One region of the Sphingomonas fuzhouensis genome, then DNA from elsewhere that is predicted to be linked to it. Evidence: riboswitches for the same ligand, from Rfam matches in the RefSeq annotation. Region 1 holds a riboswitch; the other holds the start of a gene.
What was found. Region 1 has a riboswitch for cobalamin ahead of U1H82_RS00630 (DUF1636 domain-containing protein). Riboswitches for the same ligand answer to the same signal wherever they lie in the genome.
Positions count from the first base shown of each region.

Region 1 (5,935 bases):
CCGGGCGCAGGGCTGGCACATCGATATCGCCGCGCATCATCGGCGGGGGCGGCCGGTGCTGGGGCTGTGCGGGGGATATCAGATGCTTGGTCGCTCGGTCGCCGACCCGGACGGCATTGAGGGGCCTGCGGGCCGTGTCGAGGGACTGGGGCTGTTGGATGTCGAGACGGTGCTGACCGGCGAAAAGACCGTTCGGCCGGTCACGGGGCAGGCGCTGGGCGCGGCCTTTTCAGGTTATGAGATCCATCTCGGCCGGACCGAGGGGCCCGACGCCGCGCGGCCGGTGGGGCATCTCGCCGATGGTCGGGCGGAGGGGGCGATGAGCGCCGACGGCTTGGTCGCAGGCAGCTATATCCACGGTCTGCTGGGCGAGGCGGGGCAGCGGGCGGCATGGCTGGCGCGGATCGGGGTGACGGCTGCCGGGCCAGACCACCGCGCCGATGTCGACGCCGCCCTCGAGGCGATCGCCGCGGTGCTGGAGGCGCATGTCGATTGCGACGCGCTGCTGCGGATCGCTCAGAGCGCCGAGTAGAGCGCGGCGATGAAGAGCAGCGTGGTCTCGGTCAGTTCGATGCCCGCGCCGTGCACATCGCCGGTCACGCCGCCCAGCCGCTGCCGGAACCACCAGGCGAGGCCGATAAGAACCAGCGGCGCAAGGGCCAGCGGCGGATAGACCCAGCCCAGCATCACCACGCCGATCAGCCAGCCGATCACGTCGACCGGCCGCACCGCGCGCGAAACCATCGCGCCCAGTCCGCCGGGGCGCAACGGCGGCAGGACGCGCGCCCAGACTAGCGGTCCGATCCGCGCCGCCGCCGGGATCAGCGCGATCATCGCCCAGCCTGGCGGCGGGACATGGTGGAGCAGCACCAGCTTGGCGAGAAGCTGGAGGACCAGCACCACCACCCCGAAACTGCCGATATGCGGATCGGCCATCACCGACAGCAGCCGCGACCGATTGCCATGCGCCGCGCCCAGCCCGTCGGACAGGTCGGCCAGCCCATCCAGATGCAGTGCCCCCGTCGCCCAGACCCAGGCGATCAGCGCCGTCAGCGCCCCCATCCACGGATCGACCCGCGCGCCCAGCCAGCCCGCGCCCGCCACCAGGACGCCGATCACCAGCCCCGCCAGCGGATACAGCCGGATCGCCGCTGCAAAATCCGCGTCGTCCGCGTCGATCCGTGGCATCGGCAACCGGGTCAGAAAGCCCAGCGCGACGATCAGCGCCTTCATGCCGTGACCAGCCCCGTCACCTGCGCGGTGCGGGGCGTGCCGTCCCACACATCCAGCGACACCAAGGCGGCATAGGGCAGCGCGAACGACCAAAGCGCGCGAAGGTCGAAGCCGCACAGCACATGCAGCGCGGCGCGCATCGCACCGCCATGGGTGACGATCAGCGTCGGCTCCGGCGCCAGATCGGCGATGGCGCCGCCCACACGGGCGACCAGATTGGACCAGCGTTCGCCGCACGGCGGGGGCGCGGTATCGGGGTCGGCCCAGAAACGGTGCAGCGCCTCCGGTTCGATGTCCCTTGCCGCCAGCCCGTCCCACTCGCCGAAATCCAGCTCCCGCCAGCGCGGATCGATTTCAGCCGGACCGATCGCCTCGGCAGAGGCGCGCGCGCGCGACAGGTCGGAGGCGATGCGGCGGGTCACGCTCAGCCCTCCCGCCCGTGCGACACAGGCGGCGATGCCTTCGACCGTGGCTGGACTGTCGGTCCGCCCCAACATCCGCCCCGTCAGTTCGGGCTCGCCATGCCGAAGCAAATGGAGGCGGAAGGGGGTCACGCGCTCGCCACGCCCGCCTCGGCAAAGGTCGCCATATGCGCATGGGCCGCGATCGCCGAGCGGATGACCTGGACCGCCACCGCCGCGCCGCTCGCCTCGCCCAGTCGCATGTCGAGTGACAGGATCGGCACCAGCCCCAGCCGCGCGAGCAGCAGGGTATGGCCCGGCTCGGCCGAGCAATGGCCCGACAGGCAATGGGCGGTGATGGCGGGATTGGCGAAGGCGAGCGGGGCCGTGGCGGCGGTGCCGATAAAGCCGTCGAGCACCACCGGTATCCGCTTCATCCGCGCGGCCAGCACTGCGCCGGCCATGCCCGCGATCTCACGCCCGCCGAGACGGCGCAATATCTCGAACGCGCTGGTCAGATGCGCGCGGTGCAGCGCCAGCCCGGCGGCCACCGCCGCGTCCTTGCGCGACAGCCCGGCCGCGTCGACGCCGGTGCCGGGCCCGACCCAGATCGCCGGTTCCCCGCCGAAACTGGCGGCGGCCAGCGCGGCGGCGGCGGTGCTGTTGCCGATCCCCATCTCGCCCAGGACCAGCAGGTCGGCATCGCCCACCGCCTCCGCCCCGTCGGACAGCGCGGCCAGGCATTCCGCCTCGCTCATCGCGGGGGCGGTGGTAAAGTCGGCGGTCGGCCGGTCGAGGTCGAGCGGCACGACGGCCAGTTCCAGCCCGGCGGCTGCCGCCAGCGCATTGATCGCGGCCCCGCCATGGGCGAAATTGGCGACCATCTGCGCGGTCACTTCCTGGGGAAAGGCGCTGACCCCGCGCGCGACGACGCCGTGATTCCCGGCGAAGATGACCACGCGGCCGCGATCGATCCGGGGGCGCTCGACCCCTTGCCAGGCGGCGAGGAAGATCGCGATATCCTCCAACCGCCCCAGCGAGCCCGGCGGCTTGGTCAACTGGCCCTGTCGCGCGGTCGCGGCGGCACGGGCCTGGTCATCGGCCTGGGGCAGGGTTGCCAGCGCCGTCTCAAAGGCGGCGATCGTCGGAAAAGCGGTCATTCGACGACAAATCCTTCCGGGGGGGTGCGGGTCAGGAAATGGCCTTTCACCCCTTGCGGCCATTGCTTGTAGGGCACCTGTCCCCAGTCGCTGTCGGCATAAGCACGGGCATAGTCCAATATGGCGCGCGCGGCATCCTCATCGGGGGTGAACTTGCCCATGACGTAGCCGACCTTGCCGGGGCAGCGCAGATGGACGGTGCAGAAGGACTGGCAGGCAAATAGGCAGGGCATCTCCTCGACCGCGACATGCGTATAAGCGGGATCGGACGCCTGCACCCGGCGCAGCGCCTCGACCAGCAGCGCGCCGCCGCGCTGGCCCTGGTCGTTCTCGCGCGCGTCGTCGGACAGGCGGCAGGTGTTGCAGGCGACCACGGCGGGGCCGTTCGCGGCGGGCTTCAGCATGAAAATGGCTCGTACATCGGGCAAGTCTCCATAGGCGCTGTCGCCGCGCGAGGGGAAAGCCCCGTTTCGTCCGGTACACCCTGACCAGCCGAAGGACGACCGCGACGGGCAGGTCTCCTGGCTCGCGGGTCGGCACCGGTCCGCCGCCTTCTCGAGCGTTGGCCCAATGGCGTCGTGGCGGACGGCTCGCCGCTTACAGTTGCAGGGGCAGCCGGGGTGTCGCACCCCATTCCCTTTTCATCCTCTTTCAAGGAACCTGTCGCGAGGGCGGCGATAGGCGGATGGGGGCGGGGTGGCAAGTGTTGCACCCTCGTCTGTCGGCGTCATGACGACTATGTAACCGGAACCCTTGGCCCCATCGGTGAGTCCCTGACGCATGACCCAGAACGCCACCACCCGCACCGAAACCGACTCGATCGGTCCCATCGAAGTCCCCGCCAGCGCCTATTGGGGCGCGCAGACCGAGCGCAGCCTGGAGAATTTCCCCTTTGGCGCGCGCGAGCAGATGCCGATCGGCATCATCCATGCGCTCGCCATCGTGAAGAAGGCGGCGGCGCGGATCAATCGCGGCCATGGCCTGGTGGCAGAAAAGGCCGACGCGATCGAGGCGGCGGCGCAGGAGGTGATCGACGGGCGCCATGACGACCAGTTCCCACTCGTCATCTGGCAGACCGGATCGGGCACCCAGTCCAACATGAACGCCAATGAGGTGATCGCGGGCCGCGCCAACGAGATGCTGACCGGTACGCGCGGCGGTAAGTCGCCGGTCCACCCCAATGACGATGTGAACCGCGGCCAGTCGTCCAACGACACCTTCCCGACCGCCCTGCACGTCGCCGCCGCGCTGGCCGTGACCAAGCAGCTTTTTCCGGCGCTCGACCGGCTCTATGCCGCACTGGATGCCAAGGCGAAGGAATGGGACGCGATCGTCAAGATCGGCCGCACCCATTTGCAGGACGCGACGCCGTTGACGCTGGGTCAGGAATTTTCGGGCTATGTCCAGCAACTGGCCAATGCCCGCGACCGGATCGAGGGGACGCTCCACCGCAATATCCTGCCGCTGGCGCAAGGGGGCACGGCGGTCGGCACCGGGCTGAACGCGCCGCATGGCTTTGCCGAGGCGATCGCGGCGGAGATCGCCGACGCCACCGGCCTCGACTTCGTCACCGCGCCCAACAAGTTCGAGGCGCTGGCGAGCAATGACGGGCTGGTCGACCTGCACGGCACGCTGAACGTTCTGGCGGTGGCGCTGACCAAGATCGCCAACGACATCCGCCTGCTCGGCTCCGGCCCGCGCTCGGGGCTGGGCGAGTTGGAACTGCCCGCCAACGAGCCGGGCAGCTCGATCATGCCGGGCAAGGTCAACCCGACCCAGTGCGAGATGCTGACCATGGTCGCGGCGCAGGTGATCGGCAACAATGCCGCCGTGACGGTCGGCGGCCTGCAGGGCCATCTGGAACTGAATGTCTTCAAGCCGCTGATCGGCGCGAATGTGCTGCGCTCGATCCATCTGCTGTCGGTCGGTATGGAGAGCTTCGCGACCCGCACGGTCGAGGGGATGACGGTCAATCGCGACCGGATCACCGAGTTGCTCGACCGCTCGCTGATGCTGGTGACGGCGCTGGCGCCCGAGATCGGCTATGACAATGCCGCCAAGATCGCCAAACATGCCCATCATAAGGGACAGACGCTGAAGGAAGCGGGTCTGGAACTGGGGCTGGTCGATGAGGCGACGTTCGATCGGGTGGTGCGGCCCGAGCTGATGCTGGGGCGGTGAACGTGAGGGGAGGGGGCAGTCTATCTCCTGTCATCCGTCTTTAGCCCCGGTCCTCCCACCCCTTGGCCGGATAGGCGGGCAGGGCGATGCGGTAATGGATCGCCGCCCCACGCAACAGAAAGCCTGCCAGCGCCGCGATCGGCCCGGCCAGCGGCACGCCCAGTTGCGTCAAGATCACATAGCTGGTCGATGCCAGCGCGGCGGCGGTGACATAGAGTTCGGGGCGCATCAGGATCGATGGTTCCCCCGCGATCACGTCGCGGATGATCCCACCGACACAGGCCGAAACCACGCCCAGCATCGCCGCCGGGATCGGCGTGATGCCATAGCCGCTCGCCTTGGCCGCGCCGTACACCGCATAGGCGGCCAGCCCGACCGCGTCGAACCAGTCGAGCGCGCTCCCGCGCCACCAGCGCTCGGGCGTGAGCCACACTGCCACCGCGACGATCAGGCAGACCAGCGGCACCCGCGCATCATGCACCCAGAAAACCGGCGCATCGATCAGCAGGTCGCGGAGCGTGCCGCCGCCGACTCCGGTGATAAGCGCGAAGAAGACCAGCGTGACCATCGTCTGGCGATGCTTGGCCGCCGCCAGCGCGCCCGACACCGCGAACACGGCGAGCCCCGCCAGATCGAGCCAGGGCATCACGGCGGGCAGCATGGCGGTCGGTTGGGGCAGCATCGGCGCCGACCCTAAAGGCGCTTTTCCCTATCGGAAAGGGCATGGTTTACATGAACGCGACGTTATCTCATGTTCATGCAACGGACAGTAGAAGTAGGACGTTACGGCGTCAGATCAAATTCGAAAGGAAGTTTGTCATGCGGAAGTTGATGCTTGCTCTGGGCTGCACCGCGATGGTCGTCCCCTCGCTGGTCCTGCCCGCCACCGCCGCCGATGCGCAGCGCCGCTACAAGTATCGCGAATGGCGCGATGACCGTGGCCGCGTCCGCTGCCGCAAG
Region 1 is NZ_JAXSQY010000001.1:126,833-132,767, forward strand. Features, by position in the region: gene U1H82_RS00610 (cobyric acid synthase) at 1-532, shown strand, start outside; gene cobS (adenosylcobinamide-GDP ribazoletransferase) at 517-1,233, opposite strand; gene U1H82_RS00620 (histidine phosphatase family protein) at 1,230-1,787, opposite strand; gene cobT (nicotinate-nucleotide--dimethylbenzimidazole phosphoribosyltransferase) at 1,784-2,794, opposite strand; gene U1H82_RS00630 (DUF1636 domain-containing protein) at 2,791-3,198, opposite strand; cobalamin riboswitch at 3,289-3,473, opposite strand; gene fumC (class II fumarate hydratase) at 3,575-4,975, shown strand; gene U1H82_RS00640 (trimeric intracellular cation channel family protein) at 5,016-5,657, opposite strand; gene U1H82_RS00645 (glycine zipper 2TM domain-containing protein) at 5,795-5,935, shown strand, end outside.

Region 2 (5,935 bases), on a different contig from region 1:
AACGCCTTGCCGTTCAGACCCTTCAGCCGATCCAGCGTCTGCTGCTGCTCGGCGTTCAGAGCCGGGTTGGGGGTGAGGGCGGGCGTCATTCCGGCGGTCAACGTCTTCAGCTTGGCGGTCGATGTCTCATGCGCTTCGATCATCTTGCGGGCGAAGGATTTGACCGAGGCCGAAGCGCCGTTGGTCAACGCCAGTTGGGACGTTGCGATCTCGAAGGCGTCGCTGGCCGCGGCCGTGTTGGCAAAGCTCTGCGCGGCGCTGGTCGTTGCGGTCTGCGTTGAGGCGGGCGCGGTGGTATCCGCTTGGTTGACGGTATCGGCACCGTTCGTCGTGTAGGTCGACGCATTATCCTGGTTCCGGCCACAGCCCGCCAGCGCGAGAAGGGCGGTGGTGGCGATAAGTGTCGTACGGATGGTCATGGCAAACCCCTGAAATTGCGAAGGAGATGGGGGATAAGCGTCTGTCGGGCGATGACGTTCCCATGCGGTGGACCCGGATGGGCCGCTACGTCGTTGAAGCGCGCATCGCCGCGAACCGAACAGCGAAGGAACCAGCCCATGAGCATCTTCGGCAATATTCTGAACAAGATATTCCACCATGGCGGCAACGCCCAGGCGACGCCTGCCCCCAGTCCGGCTCAGCCGACGCCCGCACCGGCCCAAGCCCCGACCCAAGCCGCACCGGCGGCCCCGGCGCCCGCCGCCCCCGCGTCCGCACCGCAAACTGTCGATGTCGGCGCGGTCCTGTCCGAAATGGCGTCCATGAAGGGCGGCGGGGGCCATTATCAAAGCTCGATCGTCGACCTGCTCAAGCTGCTCGACCTCGATTCCAGCCTTGCCGCACGCAAGCAGCTGGCCGACGAACTGGGCGTCCATGCCGCCGAGGATGGTTCGGCCGAGCAGAATATCGCGCTTCACAAGGCCGTGATGGCGAAGCTTGCCGAGAATGGGGGTATCGTTCCCGACAGCCTGCGGAACTGATCCTGGCCGATGGCGACAGGGCCGGGGGCAGCTTGACCCCGGCCCTGTCATCCCCCTCAATTCCGCAAGAGTAGCGGCACCATGGCCGGAAGGCTGCGCCGACAGGTCTGAAACTCATGGCCGGTATCGGGTGAGACATAGAGGAGGCTGTTGATCCGAGCCTTTCTCAGTGCCTCGGTATCGGCGCGGGGATCGCTGCGCGGGCCGGGCGCAAATCCTCGATTACCGATGGGGCAGCGGACTGAGCCCAGGCATCGGGGCCGTCATCATCAGCGTCGCCGTTGCGGGGCGGCACGCTCGTCTCCTCGGCCATGCGCTTCGACGTCGATCCCGGCTTTGCCCCACCCCAAAGCCCCAGGATGCGGCGCGCCTCCTGACCGGATCGCCATCGCTGATGCCCGGCGCTGGAATATGGGAACGTCCCCGGTCAGGCTTTCGCCTTGCGACCTCGCCTGGCAGGGGAGGCCTTCTTCCCTCCTTCGGGGGGCTCGTCCGACTCCACCAGTTCGACCACCTCGAATTGATAGCCCACCCAACCGCGCTGCCGTACCGCTTCGGCCATGGCGGCATCGTTCGCCATGGCCGCCTTGCGCGACTTGGCGTGGCCCCAGAACACGTCCGTCTTGCCGCCACCCAGATCGGCGACGATCCGCCAATAATGGGTGAAGGGCTGCGATGTCGGGCCGATCGTCTTCACATAGCCATCGGGCATCGTCGCGGTCAGATAGCGGTTCTTGCGTGCCATCCCGCCGCCATAGCGCAAGCGTGCCGCCACCTCATCCCGCTTGACGCATCATAAGGCTTCCGCTTAGCGATGCGCGGCCGGAATGATCCGGTGATATGATCGCGCCGGTTCCCCCGACAAGGGGGATTAAAAGGGAACACGGTGAGGGCTTTGGCCCGAATCCGCGGCTGTCCCTGCAACTGTAAGCGGTGAGCGGAACTGCACGGATCGGCCATAGGGGCGATCCAGCCACTGGGGTAACCTGGGAAGGCGCATGTTCCCGCGATGACCCGTGAGCCAGGAGACCTGCCGGCGTCAGGTCGCTCATGCCCGGTCCAGGGGATGGTCGAGGCTAGGTCCGTTCCGACGAGCGACGCCATAAGTGGCGGAGGCGCATGGGTGGCCATGGGGAATGCGGAAATTGGCGTGCCGCACGCATGGCATCCGGCCGTTCGGCAACGATCGGAAGGCCTCGGCTTGTTCGCGACAAGACGCTATGGGCAATAAAATGATATATCATAACAGAATTGGACAGGTCCGACTGGGCCTGTGGGGCGGTGCGGCGCTACTGCTAGGGGCGACCGAGGCCGGGGCGCAAAAGCTTGAGGAGCAGGCAGGCGATCCCACCGTGCTGGTGATCGGGTCGCGTGAGAAACCGGCGCTCGATACGCCCAACGCCACCGGCAGTCGGCTGGGCCTGACCCCGTTGGAGACGCCCGCCAGCATCATGACGCTCGACGGCGACACGATCCGCGCGCGCGGGGACCTGTCGATCGTGGAGGCGGAGACGCGTGCGCCCGGCCTGTCGAGCGTCGCCGATCCGGGCAATGGCGGCACCGCCTTGGCCGCGCGGGGATTTTCGGGGCAGGGATCGGTGCTGCAACTGATCGACGGCGTGCGGCTGTTCCCGGCGGCCGGGACGATCACCTTCCCCACCGACCCCTGGATGGTCGAGCGGATCGACGTGTTGAGCGGCCCCGCCTCGGTTCTCTATGGGCAGGGGGCGCTGGGCGGTGCGGTGAATGTCGTGATGCGCGCGCCCACCGCGCAGACCCATGGCCAGGCCGAGATCGGATACGGCGCGCAGGACAGTTTCCGCGCCGCCGCCGGGCTGGGTGGGCCGCTGACCCCGACGCTCGGCTATAGGGTGGATGCCAGCTATCACCGGTCGGACGGCTATGTCGATCGGGGGCGGTCGGACAGCGTCGCGCTGTCGGGCACGCTGCGCTGGACCCCGTCCGCGACACTGGCGGTGACGGTGCGCGGCGATCATGGCGACCAGCGGCCCATGACCTATTTCGGCACCCCGCTGATCGACGGGCGGCTGAACTTGGCGGTGCGCGATCGCAACTATAATGTCGGCGATGCGCGGATGCGCTTCCGCGACGACCGCGCCTTGATCCGGGTCGACTGGACGCCGAGCGCTTCGGTCAGCCTGTCCAACATCGCCTATGTCCTGACCAGCGACCGCTTCTGGCGCAATCTGGAAAGCTATTGCTGGGTGGGGGCCAGCGGCGCCTGCGCCGACGGATCGGCGGGCACGCCGGGCACGATCCGGCGGAGCAGCAATTACGGCATCCGCCACGACCTGACCCAATGGGGCGATCAGGCCAGCGCGACCTGGCGCACCGGAATCGCGCCGGGCGTTACCAATGCCCTGGTCGTCGGCTTGGACGCCAATCTGGTCCGCTTCACCCATGAGAACGACTTCGGTTCGGTCGAGCAGGTCGATGCGGTCGATCCCTTCGCCTTCGATCCGGGTCGCTTTCTGGATACGCAAGGAATCGCCCCGCGCTATCGCACCCGCACCACCGCGCTGGCGGTGTTTGCCGAGGACCGGGTGACGCTCGGCCCGAAATGGTCGGTGGTCGGCGGTGTGCGCTACGAGGTCGACAATGTCCGTCGCTGGACCGTCGCTACGCCCGATCGCTTCGTGCTGGAAAAGACGTTCCGCAACGCGACCTGGCGGGCGGGGCTGGTCTATCAGCCGGTGCCGGCCCTGTCGCTTTATGCGCAATATGCCACCGGCGTCGATCCGCTGGGCACGCTGACCACCGTATCGACCGGGCAGGTGCAGTTCAGTAATGCGCGCGGCCATCAGGTCGAGGCGGGGGCCAAATGGCTGTTCGCGAACGGCCACGGCACCGCGACGCTGGCCGCCTATCGTATCGTCAAGACGGGGCTGCTCGTCCAGCGCACGCTTGGTAGTCCGGTCGAACAGGTCGGCCAGCGGTCGTCGCAAGGCGTGGAAGCCGCCGTGACGCTCGATCTGCCGCAGGGCTTCGGGATCGACGCGAACGGCACGCTGCTCGATGCGCGGTTCGACGATTTCCGCTCGGGCGGCGTCGATTATAGCGGCCGGACCCCACCCAATGTGCCCGAGGCGCTGGCCAATCTCTGGCTGCGCTGGGATGCGTCGGCCAAGGTGCAGGCGCGCGCCGGGCTGCGTTATGTCGGGCGGCGTTTCTCCGACAATGGCGAGGCGTTCCGCATTCCCGGTTATGCGACGGTGGATACCACCTTGTCCTATGCGCTGACGCCGCGCCTGGCGGTCGATGTCCGCGTCTATAATTTGTTCGACAAGGCCTATGCCGTCACCGCTTATGGCGACCAGCAATGGATATTGGGCCGCCCGCGTGCACTCGACGTGACGCTTCGTGCCGGGTTCTGACCGGCCTTGGGGGAAGGCGGGCTTGCGGCTCGCCTTCCTCACCCATCGCTGGGTCGGGATCGTCACCTGCCTGTTCTTCGCTATGTGGTTCGCAAGCGGGCTGGTGATGCTCTACGTCCCCTATCCGTTGCTCAGCCCGGCGGCGATCTGGGCGGGCGCGCAGCCGATCGATTGGGCGCGGGCAGGACGCGCGCCGGTAGCGCCGGACGCGCGGCGGATCACGCTGGAGATGCGCGACGGAGCGCCGGTCTGGCGGATCGAGAGCCGCGCAGGCGACACCCGCATCCTGTCGGCGGAGGGCGGTGCGGTCGCTCCCGTCGACGCCGCACGGGCCAGGCGCGTCGCGACCCGGTTCGCCGGGCCGGTTCGCACCGTCGAGCGGATCGCGGACGACCAATGGACGGTGGCGGGCGGGTTCGACCGGCATCGCCCCTTGTGGAAAGTCGCGCTGGTCGATGACGCGGGAACCGAACTTTATATCTCCAGCATGACCGGCCAGCCGGTGCAGCGGACCACGCGGACACAGCGTGTGTGGAACTGGCTGGGCTCGGTGCCGCACTGGATCTACCCGACCATCTTGCGCCGCGACCGGGAGGCTTGGCGGCAGGCGGTGATGTGGGTGGCCGGGCCATGCATCGCGGTCGCGCTGACCGGCCTGTGGATCGGCATCTTGCGGCTGCGGGCCGGGCGGCGGCGCTATCGCGGCGGGCGGATGACGCCCTATCGCGGATGGATGCTCTGGCACCATGTCAGCGGACTGGCGGGCGGCGTGATGCTGACGACCTGGATCGTCAGCGGCTGGCTGTCGGTCGATCCGGGCCACGCCTTTGCGGGAGGGGAGGCCCCGGCGGCGGCGATGCGGGCCTATGCCGGGCAGGCGGGCGCGCCGCATGATCTCGACCGGCTGGCCCGGATCGCGCCGCATGCGCGTAGCGTCGCGTGGAGCGGGGACGCCGGGTTCGCCCGGATCGCGATCGACCGCGCCTCGCCGCATCCACGCTGGCTGGAGCAGGCGACGCTTCAGCCAGCACGCGCCGCCGATCCGGTGCGCGCGGCGATGCTGGTGCAGGGCGGGCGAGAAGTGGCGCGCGAATGGCTGGTTCGGCCCGACTTCTACTGGACCGATGCGACGCGGCTGCCGCTCTGGCGGCTGCGGTTCGACGATGCGGCGGCGACCTGGCTCTATGTCGATCCCATGAGTGGTGCGCTGGTCGAGCGGCAGGATGGCACGCGGCGTGCCTATCGCTGGGTCTATACGCTGCTCCACACCTGGGACTGGCCGTGGCTGACCGCGCATTATCGGGTCTGGACCGGCTGGATGTGGCTCTGGTCATTGGCCGGGCTGGTCCTGTCGATCAGCGGCGTCGTGCTTGGGCAGCGCCGGTTGCGCCGCCCCGCGCGGGCCAAGGGGTGAAAACATTGTCGGCGGGGTTGGCGTCGCGCGTCCTGCCCGCTTAAGTGGGCGGCATGTGGCAACTCTACCAATTCCCGCTCTGTCCCTTTTCACGCAAGGTCCGGCTGCTGCTGGGCGAGAAGGGCGTCGGCTATGAATTGGTGCGC
Region 2 is NZ_JAXSQY010000013.1:1,182-7,116, forward strand. Features, by position in the region: gene U1H82_RS18010 (DUF4142 domain-containing protein) at 1-419, opposite strand, end outside; gene U1H82_RS18015 (DUF3597 domain-containing protein) at 558-980, shown strand; gene U1H82_RS18020 (hypothetical protein) at 1,408-1,725, opposite strand; cobalamin riboswitch at 1,814-2,032, shown strand; gene U1H82_RS18025 (TonB-dependent receptor) at 2,213-4,375, shown strand; gene U1H82_RS18030 (PepSY-associated transmembrane domain-containing protein) at 4,398-5,789, shown strand; gene U1H82_RS18035 (glutathione S-transferase family protein) at 5,843-5,935, shown strand, end outside.
Region 2: linked by a shared signal. The riboswitch ahead of U1H82_RS18025 (TonB-dependent receptor) and the one ahead of U1H82_RS00630 (DUF1636 domain-containing protein) in region 1 are both predicted to bind cobalamin.